DNA from 2 places in the Pantoea sp. SM3640 genome. Region 2 is predicted to be linked to the other one. Evidence: predicted binding sites of a transcription regulator. Region 2 holds the regulator's gene; the other holds the start of a gene.

Region 1 (8,065 bases), 1.5 Mb from region 2:
AAGATTGGTGATTTCAACCTCTGCTACCATGTGCCGATTATCCGTATGGCGGACAACACGGATATTACGACGCAGGTGCCAGTGACCTATATTATTGAAGCGATCGGCCGCCAGTTGGGCAAATAAAACAGCCTGTTTTTCAGGTGTAACAAACGCAATGACTGGCGCGCTGTTATATCGTGACTTTCATTATTGCCTTGCTACACTCAGCCCAATTTCAATATCCGCAATGGGGTGAAGCATGAGTGCAGAATTGCAGTTACCAAAAGGCTTTCTGTGGGGCGGCGCGGTGGCGGCGCATCAGGTTGAAGGCGGCTGGGATCAGGGCGGCAAAGGCGTCAGCATTGCTGACGTGCTGACCGGCGGTTCGCATGGCGTTGACCGGGTGATCACCGACGGCGTGCAGCCTGGCCATTTTTATCCGAACCACAAGGGCGTGGAGTTTTACTCCCACTACAAAGAGGATGTCGCGCTGTTTGCCGAGATGGGCTTCAAATGCTTCCGCACCTCCATTGCCTGGACCCGCATCTTCCCCAACGGGGATGAGCAGCAGCCCAACGAAGCGGGTCTGCAATTCTATGACGATCTGTTTGATGAACTGCTGAAGTATGGCATTGAACCGGTTATCACCCTTTCGCACTTCGAAATGCCTTATCACCTGGTCAAAGAGTATGGCGGCTGGCATAACCGCAAAGTGGTCGACTTCTTTGTGCGCTTCAGCGAAGTGGTGCTGAATCGCTATAAGAACAAAGTGAAATACTGGATGACTTTTAACGAGATCAATAACCAGCGCAACTGGCAGTATCCGCTGTTTGGTTACTGCTGTTCTGGCGTGATCTTCACCGAACACGAGAAGCCTGAACAGGCAATGTATCAGGTGATGCACCACCAGTTTGTTGCCAGCGCCAGAGTGGTCAAACTCGGTCACGCTATCAATCCTGACTTTCAGATTGGCTGCATGATCGCCATGGTCCCGGTCTACCCGTTTTCCTGCCATCCGGACGATGTGGTGCTGGCCCAGGAGTCGATGCATCAGCGCTATGTGTTCAGTGACGTGCAGATGCGCGGCTACTATCCGGCGTACACCCTGAAAGAGTGGGCGCGCAAAGGGTATAACATCCAGATGGAAGCGGACGATGCCGCGACGCTGCGCCAGGGTTGCGCCGACTATGTCGGCTTCAGCTACTACATGAGTAACGCCGTGAAGACCGATGCCAGCGGCGTTGACGACCCGATTACCGGCTTTGAAGGCGTGGTGAAAAACCCGCATGTGAAAGCGTCAGACTGGGGCTGGCAGATCGACCCGGTGGGCCTGCGCTATGCCATGAACGAGATGTACGAGCGTTATCAGAAGCCGCTGTTTATTGTGGAAAACGGCTTTGGTGCTATCGATAAGCCCAATGCCGACGGGCTGATTGAAGATGATTACCGTATCGACTATCTGCGTGCGCACATCGAAGAGATGAAGAAAGCCGTGACACATGATGGCGTCGAATTAATGGGTTATACGCCGTGGGGCTGCCTGGATTGCGTTTCGTTTACCACCGGCCAGTACGACAAGCGTTACGGCTTTATTCATGTGAATAAAAACGATGATGGCAGCGGCGACTTTTCTCGTGCGAAGAAGAAGAGCTTTAGCTGGTATCAGCAGGTTATCGCCAGCAACGGCGAAAACCTCTGATTCTTCACGCCGCATAAGCTGCGAAGCCACCTAACGCCCACCGGCAGCGTCAATGATGCTGCCGGTGACGTAAGAGGCCGCGTCGCTGGCCAGCCAGACGATCGCTTCCGCCACCTCTTCTGCCTCACCGCCACGTCCCATCGGGATCACGCTGGCAAGCCTGTCTACCCTGCCCGGCTCGCCGCCATCGGCATGCATCTCTGTATAGATGAATCCCGGACGGACGCCGTTGACCCGAATCCCCTGCTGCGCCACTTCCAGCGACAAACCTTTGGTCAGTGTATCCATTGCCCCTTTTGAGGCGGCGTAATCAACATATTCACCGGGCGCACCGATACGCGACGCGGCCGACGAGACGTTTACGATCGCGCCGCCCTGACCGCCGTGATGGGTGCCCATCCGCTTCACCGCCTCACGACAACAGAGAAAGGTCCCGATGACGTTGGTGGCAAAGACCTTATGCAGGCGCGCCGCATCCAGCTGCTCTGTACGGCACTGCTGAAACAGAATCCCGGCGTTGTTCACCAGCAACGCCAGCGGCACAGACTGCTGGTCGAGCTGCGCAAACATTGCCATCACCTGGGCTTCATCACTGATATCCGCCTGAACCGCAAAGGCTTCACCGCCCTGCTGCTGGATCTGTGCCACCAGCTGTTGCGCTTCTGCCTCGCGCTGACGGTAGTTCACCGCAACCCGATAACCCCGCGCGGCCAGTAACAGCGAGGTGGCCCGTCCGATACCGCGGCTGCCACCCGTAACCAGTGCCAGTTTCATGCTGATTCTCCAGAAAAAAGGGCCGACGAAGCGGCCCCTGATGGTTAATGCTTGTCTGTGCGAAGATTACTGATAGTCGCTCATCGGCACGCAGGAGCAGAACAGATTACGGTCGCCAAATACATCATCCAGACGTTTCACCGTCGGCCAGTATTTGTTGTGGCTGCCCGCCGGGAAGACGGCCAGTTCGCGACTGTAAGGATGTGACCACTCGCTGACGATTTCCAGCTGGGTATGTGGCGCATTCACCAGTGGATTGTCGTCCAGCGGCCATTCACCTGCCGTAACCCGGTCAATCTCCATGCGGATCGCCAGCATCGCGTCGATAAAGCGATCCAGTTCGATTTTGCTCTCAGACTCGGTCGGCTCCACCATCAGCGTGCCTGCTACAGGGAAAGACATGGTCGGCGCGTGGAATCCGTAATCGATCAGGCGCTTAGCGATATCCAGCTCACTGATACCGGTCTGCTCTTTCAGCGGGCGGATGTCGAGAATACATTCATGCGCCACGCGTCCGTCACGGCCAGTGTAAAGCACCGGATAGGCGGACTGCAGGCGGCTGGCGATGTAGTTGGCATTCAGAATGGCGACTGAACTGGCCTGCTTCAGCCCTTCCGCACCCATCATGCGAATGTACATCCAGCTGATCGGCAGAATAGAGGCGCTGCCAAACGGCGCTGCGGAGACCGCGCCCTGCTGCGTCAGCACACCGTCAATCTGCACCACGCTGTGCCCCGGAACAAACGGCGCCAGGTGCGCTTTCACGCCAATCGGTCCCATACCCGGACCGCCGCCGCCGTGCGGAATGCAGAAGGTTTTATGCAGATTGAGGTGCGAGACATCGGCGCCGATGTAGCCCGGCGTGGTAATGCCGACCTGCGCATTCATATTCGCGCCATCAAGATAAACCTGGCCGCCGTACTGATGCACAATCTGGCACACCTCACGGATGGTCTCTTCGTAAACGCCGTGGGTGGACGGATACGTCACCATGATGCAGGAGAGCTTATCGCCCGCCTGCGCCGCTTTTTCGCGCAGGTCGCCGAGGTCGATGTTGCCCTGTTTATCGCAGGCCACCACCACCACGTCCATGCCCGCCATCTGGGCTGAAGCCGGGTTCGTACCGTGCGCCGAGCTCGGTATCAGGCAGAGATGACGATCGCCCTCGCCGCGGCTTTCGTGATAGCGGCGGATCGCCAGCAGCCCGGCATATTCACCCTGCGCGCCGGAGTTCGGCTGCATACAGAGTGCGTCATAGCCGGTGAGCTGCACCAGCCACTGTGAAAGCTGGCCGATCATCTGCAGATAGCCGGTCGCCTGTTCCGCCGGGCAGAACGGATGTAATTCTGCAAATTCCGGCCAGGTGATCGGGATCATTTCGGCAGCAGCATTCAGCTTCATGGTGCAGGAACCGAGCGGGATCATCGCCTGATTCAGCGCCAGATCCTTTTTCTCCAGGCTGTGCATGTAACGCATCATCTCGGTTTCGCTGTGATGACGGTTGAACACCGGATGGGTCAGGATCTCGCTGTGGCGTTGCAGGCCAGCCGGAATCGCATGGCTTTCGCTGGCGACTTCGCTGTCGAGCTTTTCCAGATCCTGGCCGTGCTCATCACCCAGCAGAATAGCGAACAGCGCCAGAATATCGTCGCGGCAGGTGGTTTCATCCAGCGTGATGCCAACGGCGTTATGGATGTCACTGCGCAGGTTAACGCCAAAGCTCAGGGCGCGATTCAGCACGGCGGCTTTATCCGCCACTTCCACTGTCAGCGTATCGAACCAGTGCTGATGGCGCAGCTTCAGGCCGCCCTGCTGCAGTCCGGCTGCCAGAATATTCGTGAAGCGGTGAATGCGTGAGGCAATGCGTTTCAGACCGGCCGGGCCGTGGAACACCGCGTAGAGACCGGCGATGTTGGCCAGCAGCACCTGCGACGTACAGATGTTGGAATTAGCCTTTTCACGGCGGATATGTTGTTCGCGGGTCTGCATCGCCATACGCAGCGCCGTATTGCCTGCGGCATCACGTGACACACCGATGATGCGGCCTGGCATGGAGCGTTTATGCTCATCGCGGCTGGCGAAGAAGGCGGCATGCGGGCCGCCGTAACCCATTGGCACGCCGAAGCGCTGAGCGGAACCAAAGACGATGTCTGCGCCCTGCTTACCTGGCGCTTCCAGTAACACCAGCGACATAAAGTCCGCCGCCATGCTGACTACGACTTTGCGTGCTTTCAGCCCGGCAATCAGCGCGCTGTAATCATGCGCTTCACCCGTTGTGCCCACCTGTTGCAATAGCACGCCAAACAGGTCGTCGTGATCGGATGCCTTGTCGGCGCTGTCGATGATCAGTTCGAAGCCGAACGTCTCCGCACGGGTACGGACCACATCCAGCGTCTGCGGATGAATATCGTCGGCAATGAAGAATTTATTGGCGTTTTTGAGCTTACTGACGCGTTTTGCCATTGCCATCGCTTCGGCGGCGGCAGTGGCTTCATCCAGCAGCGAGGCGGACGCGATATCCATGCCGGTGAGATCCAGCGTCAGCTGCTGAAAGTTCAGCAGCGCTTCCAGACGGCCTTGTGAAACTTCAGGCTGATACGGCGTATAGGCGGTGTACCAGCCTGGATTTTCAAGCATGTTACGCAGGATAACCGGCGGGGTAATAACCGCGCTGTATCCCATACCGATCCAGGATTTGTACCGCATATTCTGGCTGGCAATGGCTTTCAGTTCGGCCAGCGCCTGCTGTTCCGTAGCGGCTTCGCCCACCGCGGGCGGGCCAGGCAGCTGAATATCTGCCGGCACAATCGTGCTGATTAACGCGTCCAGCGAACGGGCACCAATCGCGTCAAGCATCTGCGCCTGCTGCTCAGGTGAAGGACCAATATGGCGCTCGATGAATGCACCGTTGTGTTCAAGCTGGCTGAGAGTCTGAGTCATTAGCAGTAAATCCTGAATCGGGCTGGGGGAACCGGAGAGCAAACAGAAATCTGCGGCCTCTGCACGAGGCCGCCTGACGACTACTCGTCGATGGAGGCTTTGTAAGCATCCGCATCCAGCAACGTGTCGATTTCAGACGCGTCGCTGGCTTTGATTTTAAATAACCAGCCGCCGTCATAAGGCTCGCTGTTGACCTGCTCCGGCGAGTCGGTCAGCGCTTCGTTGACCGCCACAATCTCACCGCTGATCGGCGCATAGATGTCTGAGGCCGCTTTAACGGATTCAGCCACCGCGCACTCTTCACCGGCAGCAAACGTCGCGCCCACTTCAGGCAGATCAACAAACACCATGTCGCCCAGTAACTCCTGCGCATGTTCCGTAATCCCCACCGTGTAGCTGCCATCGGCTTCTTTGCGCACCCATTCGTGGCTGTCGCGGTACTTCAACGTATTCGGCACATTGCTCATTGGCCATTTCTCCTGAATAAAATTTACTGGGCGACCGGTTTACCGGCGCGGACAAAAACGGGACGGGTAACCTGAACCGGCATCTGGCGGTTACGGATCTCAACGATGGCAGTGCTGCCAACAGAGGCAGGAACACGCGCCAGGGCGATGCTGTAACCCAGCGTCGGTGAGAAAGAACCACTGGTGATGATGCCTTCCTGCAACTGCCCCTGGTCATCGGTGAAACGCACCGGCTGGCCGTTACGCAGCACCCCTTTTTCTGTGAGGATCAGCCCCACCAGTATTTCGGTGCCACGTTCACGCTGCAGTTCCAGCGCTTCCCGGCCGATGAAATCGCGATCGGCGGGTTCCCAGCAGACGGTCCAGCCCATGTTGGCGGCCAGCGGTGACACGCCTTCATCCATCTCCTGACCATAAAGATTCATACCCGCCTCCAGACGCAGCGTATCGCGTGCGCCAAGGCCAGCCGGTTTTACACCAGCGGCCAGCAGACGCTGCCAGAAATCGGCCGCTTCTTCTGCGGGCATCGCAATTTCATAGCCCGCTTCGCCGGTGTAGCCGGTCGTAGCGATAAACAGGTCACCTGACTGCACACCGAAAAACGGCTTCATGCCAGCGACAGCCAGACGCTGTTCTTCGCTGAACAGGGTCTGCGCTTTCTGCTGCGCCTGCGGCCCCTGCACGGCAATCAGCGCCAGGTCATCACGTTCGGTGAGCGTAATGCCATAGCCCTCTGCGTGTTGGGTAATCCAGGCGAGGTCCTTCTCACGGGTCGCGGAGTTCACCACCAGCCTGAAGAACGCTTCGCTCATAAAGTAAACAATTAAATCATCAATGACGCCACCTGAAGCATTCAGCATGCCGGTGTAGAGCGCTTTACCCGGCTGCGTCAGTTTTGCCACATCATTTGCCAGCAGGTAGCGCAGGAATTCGCGGGTACGCGGACCTGTCAGGTCAACAATGGTCATGTGAGAGACATCAAACATACCGGCGTCGCTGCGCACCACATGATGTTCATCCATCTGGGAGCCATAGTGCAGCGGCATCATCCAGCCATGAAAATCTACCATGCGGGCACCGCAGGCCTGATGCTGTTCAAACAGAGGTGTTTGCTGAGTCATAACCATCCTGTGCAGAAGCGGTTGAGTGCAAAAGTGCGCCGGAATTAAGGGCCGACGCAAACGTTCTCTTACGGCTGACGTTACCACCGAATCTGACGATTAACCATAAGCAAACCGGGGTCGAAAGCAGATGCACAGCCTAACCAGGAACAGCTGACCACAGGATAAAAAACTGCAATTTTGTGATTAATCGCGCAATAAATGCAGGGCTTTTAAATATACGCAGCAAATTTATGCGGGATGGCATTCAGGATGTTAAAAAAATTCCGCACCCTGCCAGGAGATGAATGAGAAAAAGTAATGCGAATTCGGCCGCAAAATTAGAATAAATCAAACGAAGATCCCTGATGGTGCAGCGTTGCCTTTTGGTGGTGCAGAGGGGTTAAGGGATAAAAAAAGCCAGCAGATGCTGGCTTATCAGAAGGTGTGGATTTAGCGTAGCCAGGCGGGCAAATCATTCAGGCCCATCGCCTGCTTCAGCATCATGGGTTTTACCCCAGGCAGGCGATCGGCCAGTTTCAGACCGACGTCGCGCAGCAGTTTTTTTGCCGGATTATTACCGGCGAACATTTCACGGAAGCCCTGCATTCCCGCCAGCATCATGGCAGCACTGTGCTTACGGCTGCGCTCGTAGCGACGCAGATAAAGGTGCTGACCAATATCTTTACCCTGCTGATGCAGACGGCGAATTTCACCAATCAATTCGGCGGCATCCATAAAGCCAAGGTTAACGCCCTGACCCGCCAGTGGATGAATGGTGTGGGCCGCATCGCCCACCAGCGCCAGGCGGTGTGCCGCAAAGTTGCGAGCATAGCGCGCCACCAGCGGGAACGACTGACGCTCGCTCTCGAGCTGGCACAGGCCAAGGCGCATATCAAACGCCACTGAGAGATGCTGATTGAACAGCGCTTCCGGCATGGTTTCCAGACGACTCGCTTCCTGCGGCGAGAGCGACCAGACGATGGAGCTCAGATGGGGATCCTGCATCGGCAGGAAAGCCAGAATGCCGTCGCCGTGGAACACCTGGCGCGCTACCGCATCGTGAGGCTTCTCAGTGCGGACGTTAGCCACTAACGCATGGT
Region 2 (8,065 bases):
CTCCCTACCGCGCCACCCGTAATCCACCCTCAACACCGCGACTGAACACAATCTGCCACAGCTGAATATCACGCGCGCGGAAGGCACCCGCACAGGCATTGAGATAATAGGAGAACATCCGCTTAAAGCGTTCGCCATAGTTATCGGCCAGCTCCGGCCAGGCCTGCAAAAAGCGCTCATGCCAGGCCATCAGCGTTTTGTCGTAATCGGCACCAAAGTTATGCCAGTCTTCCAGGATAAAATGCGGCTCGCTGGCATCCGCCACGTGACGCACTGAAGGCAGGCAGCCGTTGGGGAAGATATATTTGTCGATCCAGGGATCGACGCTCATATCGGTTTTAATTGCGCCAATGGTGTGAAGCAGGAAAATACCGTCAGGTTTTAAATTACGATCAACCACATCAAAATAGGTGGCGTAATTCTTCGGCCCGACATGCTCGAACATGCCTACTGAAACGATGCGATCAAACTGCTCATTCAGATCGCGATAATCCTGCAACAGAATCGTGACGTCTAATCCGCTACAGCGCTGCTGCGCCAGTTTCTGTTGTTCGGCGGAAATCGTCACGCCATGCACGTTAACGCCATAATGACGTGCGGCAAATTCCGCGAGTCCGCCCCAGCCACAGCCGATATCCAGCAGCGACATTCCGGGTTTCAGCGCTAATTTACGGCAAATCATATCCAGCTTGGCTTCCTGCGCCGTCGCCAGGGTCGTGGCCTCTTTCCAGTAGCCACAGGAATATTGCATATAGGGGTCAAGCATCAGTGAAAAGAGATCGTTACCCAGGTCGTAATGCTCTTTACCGACAATCCAGGCCCGCTTTTTCGACTGCAGATTGGTTAAGCGGGCAGCGGCAATGCGCAGCGTATCTTTAAAGTGATGCGGGAGTTGCTGATCGAGTTTATGTTTCAGCACCTGATGGAAGAAAATATCCAGCCGATCGCACTCCCACCAGCCATCCATATAGCTCTCACCGAGCCCAAGCGATCCCTCCTGCAGAACACGCTTAAAAAAGCCGGGATGATTAATATGAATATCCCAGGGACGTGAACCATTAATTTCAATATCCGCTTTTTCCAGCATCTCGTGGACGATGCGATACCAATGGTTTTCTTCAGGGCTCACTGCTTCTGCATAAGATGAACTCATAGCTTTTCCACCACCTGTCCAATCTGAACCTGAACAAAGAGTAGTCAATTTCGTCAGGCATTGAGAAACGGTACGGATGACTCCGCACACCGGTTGACTGTGTGATACAGAGGACTGGACTAGCCTGCAGCAGGTCGGTCTGGGTAAGAATAACGCGCGCGAATACCGTCCCGGCAACAGGGTGCCAATCAGATTATTACGTTATTATATTGTTGATTTATTACAGATTTGTTGACCCGGATGAGTATATGCTCACGCGGGTCAATATTCAATGACTTATTGTTAGGAGGCTAACGAAAAAGTCAGTGTGTCACTGATTATCCTGGCAGGCAGGTTGCGCGGAGGCAACAACAGTTTGTGCGCTTGCGGTACGCTGCATGGCGTAACCCACCAGCGCCAGCAGAATCGTCACCGTCATCATCAGCGTAGTGGTAAACAGTGCATGCGTTAATCCGGCAGAGACTGCCAGGCTTGCAGCGAAGCAGAGTCCTAGCTGTAAAGTGTTCTGCAATGCGGCCGCTTTACCGGTGGCGTGCGGGAAGGGTGTCAGCGCACTGGAAACCACAATTGGATAGATCGCACCGTTAGCCAGCGCCATACCGCAGAACGGCACCATCAGGCTCACCAGCGTGCTGCCGCCTGACAGCGCGACGGCAAACAGCGCCAGAATGCTCAGGCTGTAAATGCCCAGCAGCCACGGTAACAGCTGAGCGCCATTAAAGCGGTTGAGCAGGGCGCGACAGCCGAATCCACCAATCAAAAAGGCGAACGTCTGGGGCACATAACTCAGACCGATATCGGCGGGTGAAAGGCCCAGATCCGCCAGAATAAACGGCGAGCCGGTCAGCCAGGCAAAAAAACTGGCTGAACAGGCGGAGTAGATCAGCACGTTGCCGCTGTAAACCCGTGATTTCAGCAGGGTGAAAAATCCGGGCTGGGTGCCTTTCTCGCGTGCTTCCTGGCGTACGGTGGGCAGGCGCAGCGTGGTCAGAATCAACGCCACCGCAATCAGCGTCAGCACCAGGAAAATCGAACGCCAGTGGAAATGGCCGATGAGCCAGGCACCCAGCAACGGGGCCAGCGCCGGGGAGAGCGCAACCAGCGGCATAATCGTGGCAAAGACTTTGTTAGCGCGCGCGGCAGGATAGCGATCCACTACCAGTGCCTGCCAGCTCACGGCCGCAGCACAGACGCCAATCGCCTGCACAAAGCGCAGCGCCAGCATCAGAGTGGTATCATTCACCCACAGCATGCCCGCACAGCCGATGCCAAACATGGCCAGTCCGGCCAGCAGCACCGGTTTACGTCCAATGCGATCGGAAAGCGGTCCCCAGAAGAGCTGCCCACAGGCGAAACCCGCCAGAAAGAGACTCATACTGGCGCTGATCAGGCCCGGCGAGGTATTAAACGTTTGCTGCATCGCACCAAAGGCGGGCAGATACATATCTGTGGCTAAAAAGCCGAGCATGCTCAGCAGGGCAAGGTAGGGCATAAATCCTTTATTCGACAACATCTCATTCTCATTTTTGCAGGATGAACGCGGCAGAGTGTAAAAGGTGCGTTTGCCGCTGTGAAACGGTAATATTTGCCGATTGCTGTTAAAATTTTTGAAGGCAGATTATGTGGTCAGAATATGCATTAGAGGTCGTTGACGCGGTCGCCCGCGGGGGCAGCTTCAGCGCCGCTGCTCAGGAGCTGCATCGGGTGCCCTCTGCCATCAGCTACACGGTGCGTCAGCTGGAGAACTGGCTGGCAGTGCCACTGTTCGAACGCCAGCATCGCGAAGTGGTGCTGACGCCAGCAGGCGAACATTTTGTCCGGGAAGGGCGCAGCGTCATCAAAAAAATGCTTGCCACCCGGCGGCAGTGTCAGCAGCTGGCCAATGGCTGGCGCGGGCAGCTCAGCATTGCCGTTGACCGCATCGCCAAACCTCAGCGCACCCGGCAGCTTGTTAAAGATTTTTATCGCCACTTTCCCGATATGGAACTGATCATCAGCTATGAAGTTTTTAACGGCGTCTGGGATGCACTGGCCGATGGCCGGGTGGAAGTTGCGATTGGGGCCACCCAGGCGATTCCGGTAGGCGGACGGTTTGCATTTCGAGATATGGGTACGCTCAACTGGCGCTGCGTGGTCGCGCCCGATCATCCTCTGACTCAGGCGAACCAGATCGATGATGACACGCTGCGTAGCTGGCCGTCACTGGTGCTGGAAGATACATCACGCGCACTGCCGCGTCGTATGACATGGACGCTGGATAACCAGCGCAGGCTGGTGGTGCCGGAGTGGCAAACCGGACTGGAGTGCGTGCAGGCAGGCTTGTGTGTGGCGATGGTGCCGGGTCATCTGGCCAGACCACTGCTCGACAGCGGCGAGCTGGTCGAACTGACGCTGCCGGTGGCATTTCCGGATAGCCCTTGTTGCGTCAGCTGGGCAGAGGATCGCGCATCACCGGCGACAGGCTGGTTGCTCAGCTATCTGGGTGATGCGCAAACGCTTAATCAGGAGTGGTTAAGCGAGGATTAGCGGCGATAGTCGCGGAACGGACCATCCGCCACTGAACGGCGCTCAATCAGCGTCGGATGGACTTCAATCGTTTGAGACACTTCACGCTTACTGGTGATGCGGTCAAGCAGCATATCCAGCGCTTTCTCACCCAGCTGGGCTTTTGGCTGATGCACCGTGGTCAGGGCAGGGGCGAAATAGCGGGCGTTGCGCACATTGTCATAGCCGATGACCGAAATATCCTGCGGCACGCGCAGACCCATCTCGTCGGCGGCGCAAATGGCCCCCATCGCCATGATATCACCGCCGCAGAACACCGCCGTCGGGCGCTGCTTCTGCGACAGGATCTGCTGCATCGCCTGATAGCCCGACTCCGGCTCAAAGTCACCCTGTACAATCCACTCGGCACGCGGCTGAATACCCGCTTCTTCCAGTGCCTTTAGGAAACCGGCATGGCGTCCACCGCCGGTGTTACGCTCCATCTGACCGGGGATAGCACCAATATCACGGTGTCCGCGTTCAATCAGATAGCGTCCCGCCAGATAGCCGCCCTGGAAAGCATTATCCAGCACCGTGTCAGTAAAGTCGGCGCGCGATTCGCCCCAGTCCATCACCACCATCGGGATATTGCGGTTCTCTTCCAGCATCTGCAGCAGATCGTCCGGATACTCAGAGCACATCACCAGCAGACCATCGACGCGCTTCTGCGCCATCATGCTGAGGTAGGCGCGCTGTTTTTGCAGATCGTTATGCGCATTACCCAGAATCAGCGTATAGCCTTTGTCAAAACAGTGGTTTTCAACCGCTTCAATAATTTCAGCGAAATAGGGCGCTTCGCTGGAGGTGGCAAGCAGGCCCAGCGTTTTGGTGTGGTTTACTTTCAGGCTGCGCGCCACAGCACTTGGCGAGTAGTGCAGTTCCTTAATTGCCTGCCAGACCGCCTCGCGTGTTTCTTCAGCGACAAAGCGGGTTTTATTGATGACGTGCGAAACGGTGGTCGTTGAGACGCCAGCGCGTTTCGCCACATCTTTAATTGTTGCCATGAAAATCGGACTCCAGTGCTTACCTAACTCTATGATAAGCGTAATGTTAAACGTTTGCGTCTGCTCAGGGTTTTTTCCGCAAAAATGCGGCTTTTCTGGCCGGTAAACAGGCCGCTGGCGGAGAAAAAACGCCAGAAAAGATGCGCAAACGGAATCAGGGTTGCGCGCGTTGCGCAACAAAGGCGGGATTCTAACAAGGCTGAACGGATAAAACGAGATTTTTACCGGACCCTGTGGGAAAATGCCATATCCCTGCAAAGTGTGTGACTAAGGAGCAAGCAATGAGTACCGATTTGAAACTGGCTTTGATGACCACTGTCGGCTGTCTGCTGATGATTGTGGCCTTTAGTTTTACTGCCATTCTGCACTAATAAAAAAAGCCGGGATTATCCCGGCTTTTTTCTGACTGTTCTGCTGCTCAGCGTATCGTTTTCGGCGTCATCACCCGACGGGCACCAATATAGTGGCGCTGCCAGTAATCTTCCCCTAATGCACTGATCTGAATATCTTTGCCGGTACGTGGCGACTGAATAAACTTGCCATCGCCCAAATAAACGCCGACGTGGTCCGCTGTGCCGCGGCCATTAATACGGAAGAAGACCAGATCGCCTTTCTCCAGCGACTCACGCTTGATCGGCGCGGCGTCACGCAGGTGATACATCTCGTTAGCGGTACGCGGGATCTTAAATTTCACCAGGTCTTTATAGGCATACCAGACCAGACCGCTGCAATCGAAACCGGTATGTGGAGAGGTGCCGCCCCACTGATAGGGTTTACCCAACTGCCCCATCAGCTTGGTCATTGCGGTCTCACGCGCCTTCTGATAGCGCTGGCGGTGGGATTTGCTCATTTTAATCGTGCCTGGCTCGCGGGTGGTGACCTCAGCGGTTTTCAGCTGGCGCTGATGCCCATAGCGTTTCTTCTCTTTATTTTTTTCTTTGCTTTTGCTGATACGGGCGGTTTTGAGCGAGGTCTTCTTAGCAGGCGTCTGTTTAGCAGTGAGTTCGACTTTTTTTTGTTTTTTCGTTTTAAGTTTTTGGTCAGGGCTGAGACGAGTTTTTTTCGTCACCGTTTTTACCGGGCGACGCTTGCGGCGTTCATCGTCGCGCGCACTCTTTTTCTCTGCTTTATGCGTATTGACGTTCACCGGCGCGTGAGGCGACGCAGCGGCGATGTTGAAAAACAGTTGCGCAAAGGCCAGCATAAAAAGCGTAATGATTAAACGCATAGTCCATTAATTAGTTAAGTTGTCAGGGCCACTACGCACCGCGACAAAGTTGAGATTAATCTGATCCAGGATCAGTGCCCAGGCCATTCTAGTCCAGTTCGCTTAAAAACTGTAATGCCTTTTAATGTTAATCTTTGCAGCCCACGTGATTGCACTGAAAATGAACATTTTCAGCATGTTATACCAACGGAATTATTACGAATTATTAAACTGTTACCAGCTGTTAATACCTGAAATTAAATGTCCTGCGCACGGGACTTAACAATGATGGTCATTTAATCGGGCAGGGAGCAAAATCTCATTTTCAGTCACGCTGCGAAGTCGCTACAATAAACAAACACGAAGTAACGAATTAAGGAAGGCAATTATGAGTACTGTAGAAAAAATTCAGCGCCAGATCGCAGAAAACCCGATCCTGCTGTACATGAAAGGTTCCCCGAAACTGCCAAGCTGCGGTTTCTCTGCACAGGCGGTGCAGGCGCTGTCAGCCTGCGGTGAGCGTTTTGCTTACGTGGATATTCTGCAGAACCCGGACATTCGTGCCGAGATGCCGAAATACGCTAACTGGCCGACCTTCCCGCAGCTATGGGTGGATGGTGAACTGGTTGGTGGATGCGACATCATCGTCGAGATGTTACAGCGTGGTGAACTGCAGTCGCTGATCAAAGAGACCGCAGAAAAATTTAAAGAAGCAGAATAAAAAAAGGCCGACATTATGTCGGCCTCTTTCATTGTGGCATCCCTTATGCGGATGTCGTGGCGTCTGCGTCGCCCCCGGCGAAGGGCAGAGGCCAGCCACCTAACCGTTTCCAGCGGTTCACCAGCTCGCAGAACAGTGTCGCCGTCTGCTGAGTGTCATAGAGCGCTGAATGCGCCTGCGTACTGTCAAACTCCATTCCCGCCGCAATACAGGCTTTCGCCAGCACCGTCTGACCCAGCACCAGTCCGCTCAGCGCTGCGGTATCAAAGGTGGCAAACGGGTGAAACGGATTGCGCTTCAGGCTGGCACGTTCTGCTGCCGCTGACATAAAGTTCAGATCAAACGTGGCATTGTGCGCCACCATAATGGCGCGATTGCAGCCGCTATCTTTAATACCCTTGCGCACCATTTTGAAAATGGCGTGCAGCGCCTCATATTCACTCACCGCGCCGCGCAGCGGATTACTCGGATCGATACCGGTAAAGGCCAGCGCTTCCGGATGCAGCAGCGAGCCGACAAAGGGTTCGACGTTGAAATGCAGCGTCTGGTCAATCTGAATCCATCCCTCTTCATCCATTTTCAGCGTGATAGCGGCAATCTCCAGTAACGCATCGGTTTGCGCGTTGAAACCAGCGGTTTCAACGTCGATCACCACCGGATAGAAGCCACGGAAACGTTGATTGAGTGCATTAGGGGAATTCGATTCAGACATCAGGATCTCGTTGCAGAAAAAGGGCAGCGCGTATTATGGCAAAAAACGGGGACGGGTGCAGCAGATGAAGCGCAGAGAAAGGGATTCAGCCCACCGGGTCAGGCGGGCTGAGGGGCAGGTTTAGTTGCCCAGGCCGTTACCGGCATCTTTGTTCTCGATCAGCTCGATTTTGTAGCCATCGGGATCTTCAACAAAGGCAATAATGGTGGAGCCGCCTTTAACCGGGCCCGCTTCACGGGTCACATTGCCGCCATCTTTGCGGATACGTTCACAGGCTGCTGCTGCGTCATCGACGCCCAGCGCGATGTGACCATAAGCATCGCCGAGGTCATATTTATCAACGCCCCAGTTGTAGGTCAGCTCGATCACCGCACCTTCGCTTTCGTCGGTGTAGCCTACGAACGCCAGGGTATATTTATATTCGGTGTTTTCGCTCTGACGTAGCACGCGCATGCCCAGCACACGGGTGTAGAAATCGATTGAACGTTGCAGATCGCCAACGCGCAGCATGGTATGAAGTAAACGCATAACATCCTCTTTTAAATAAAACGCCATCGCCGGATGACCCAGGCGCTAAGTATAGCGATGAAAATCGCCATTGAATAATGGCTGCCGTCATCGTCCCGGACGGCAGCCCAAACAGATTACAGTGTCGGGTAGTCGATATAACCTTCCGCGCCGCCGCCGTAGAAGCTTTCCGGGCGCTGTGGGTTGAGTGGGGCAT

Evidence for each region. Region 2 encodes PurR, which represses purine synthesis genes. Its sites were predicted from a motif close to CANGCAAACGTTTGCNTG; they were not measured.
Region 1: the regulator PurR is predicted to act here: its motif matches at 7,037-7,054, upstream of gcvT (glycine cleavage system aminomethyltransferase GcvT).

Annotation. Positions count from the first base shown of each region.
Region 1 is NZ_CP064872.1:578,657-586,721, reverse strand. It holds gene IV493_RS02830 (MurR/RpiR family transcriptional regulator) at 1-126, shown strand, start outside; gene IV493_RS02825 (6-phospho-beta-glucosidase) at 242-1,681, shown strand; gene IV493_RS02820 (SDR family oxidoreductase) at 1,712-2,455, opposite strand; gene gcvP (aminomethyl-transferring glycine dehydrogenase) at 2,522-5,395, opposite strand; gene gcvH (glycine cleavage system protein GcvH) at 5,476-5,862, opposite strand; gene gcvT (glycine cleavage system aminomethyltransferase GcvT) at 5,886-6,983, opposite strand; gene ubiI (FAD-dependent 2-octaprenylphenol hydroxylase) at 7,416-8,065, opposite strand, start outside.
Region 2 is NZ_CP064872.1:2,052,744-2,060,808, reverse strand. It holds gene cfa (cyclopropane fatty acyl phospholipid synthase) at 5-1,153, opposite strand; gene punC (purine nucleoside transporter PunC) at 1,464-2,666, opposite strand; gene punR (DNA-binding transcriptional activator PunR) at 2,774-3,679, shown strand; gene purR (HTH-type transcriptional repressor PurR) at 3,676-4,701, opposite strand; gene IV493_RS09545 (YnhF family membrane protein) at 4,983-5,072, shown strand; gene IV493_RS09540 (C40 family peptidase) at 5,120-5,929, opposite strand; gene IV493_RS09535 (Grx4 family monothiol glutaredoxin) at 6,294-6,629, shown strand; gene rnt (ribonuclease T) at 6,673-7,341, opposite strand; gene gloA (lactoylglutathione lyase) at 7,462-7,869, opposite strand; gene IV493_RS09520 (alkene reductase) at 7,986-8,065, opposite strand, start outside.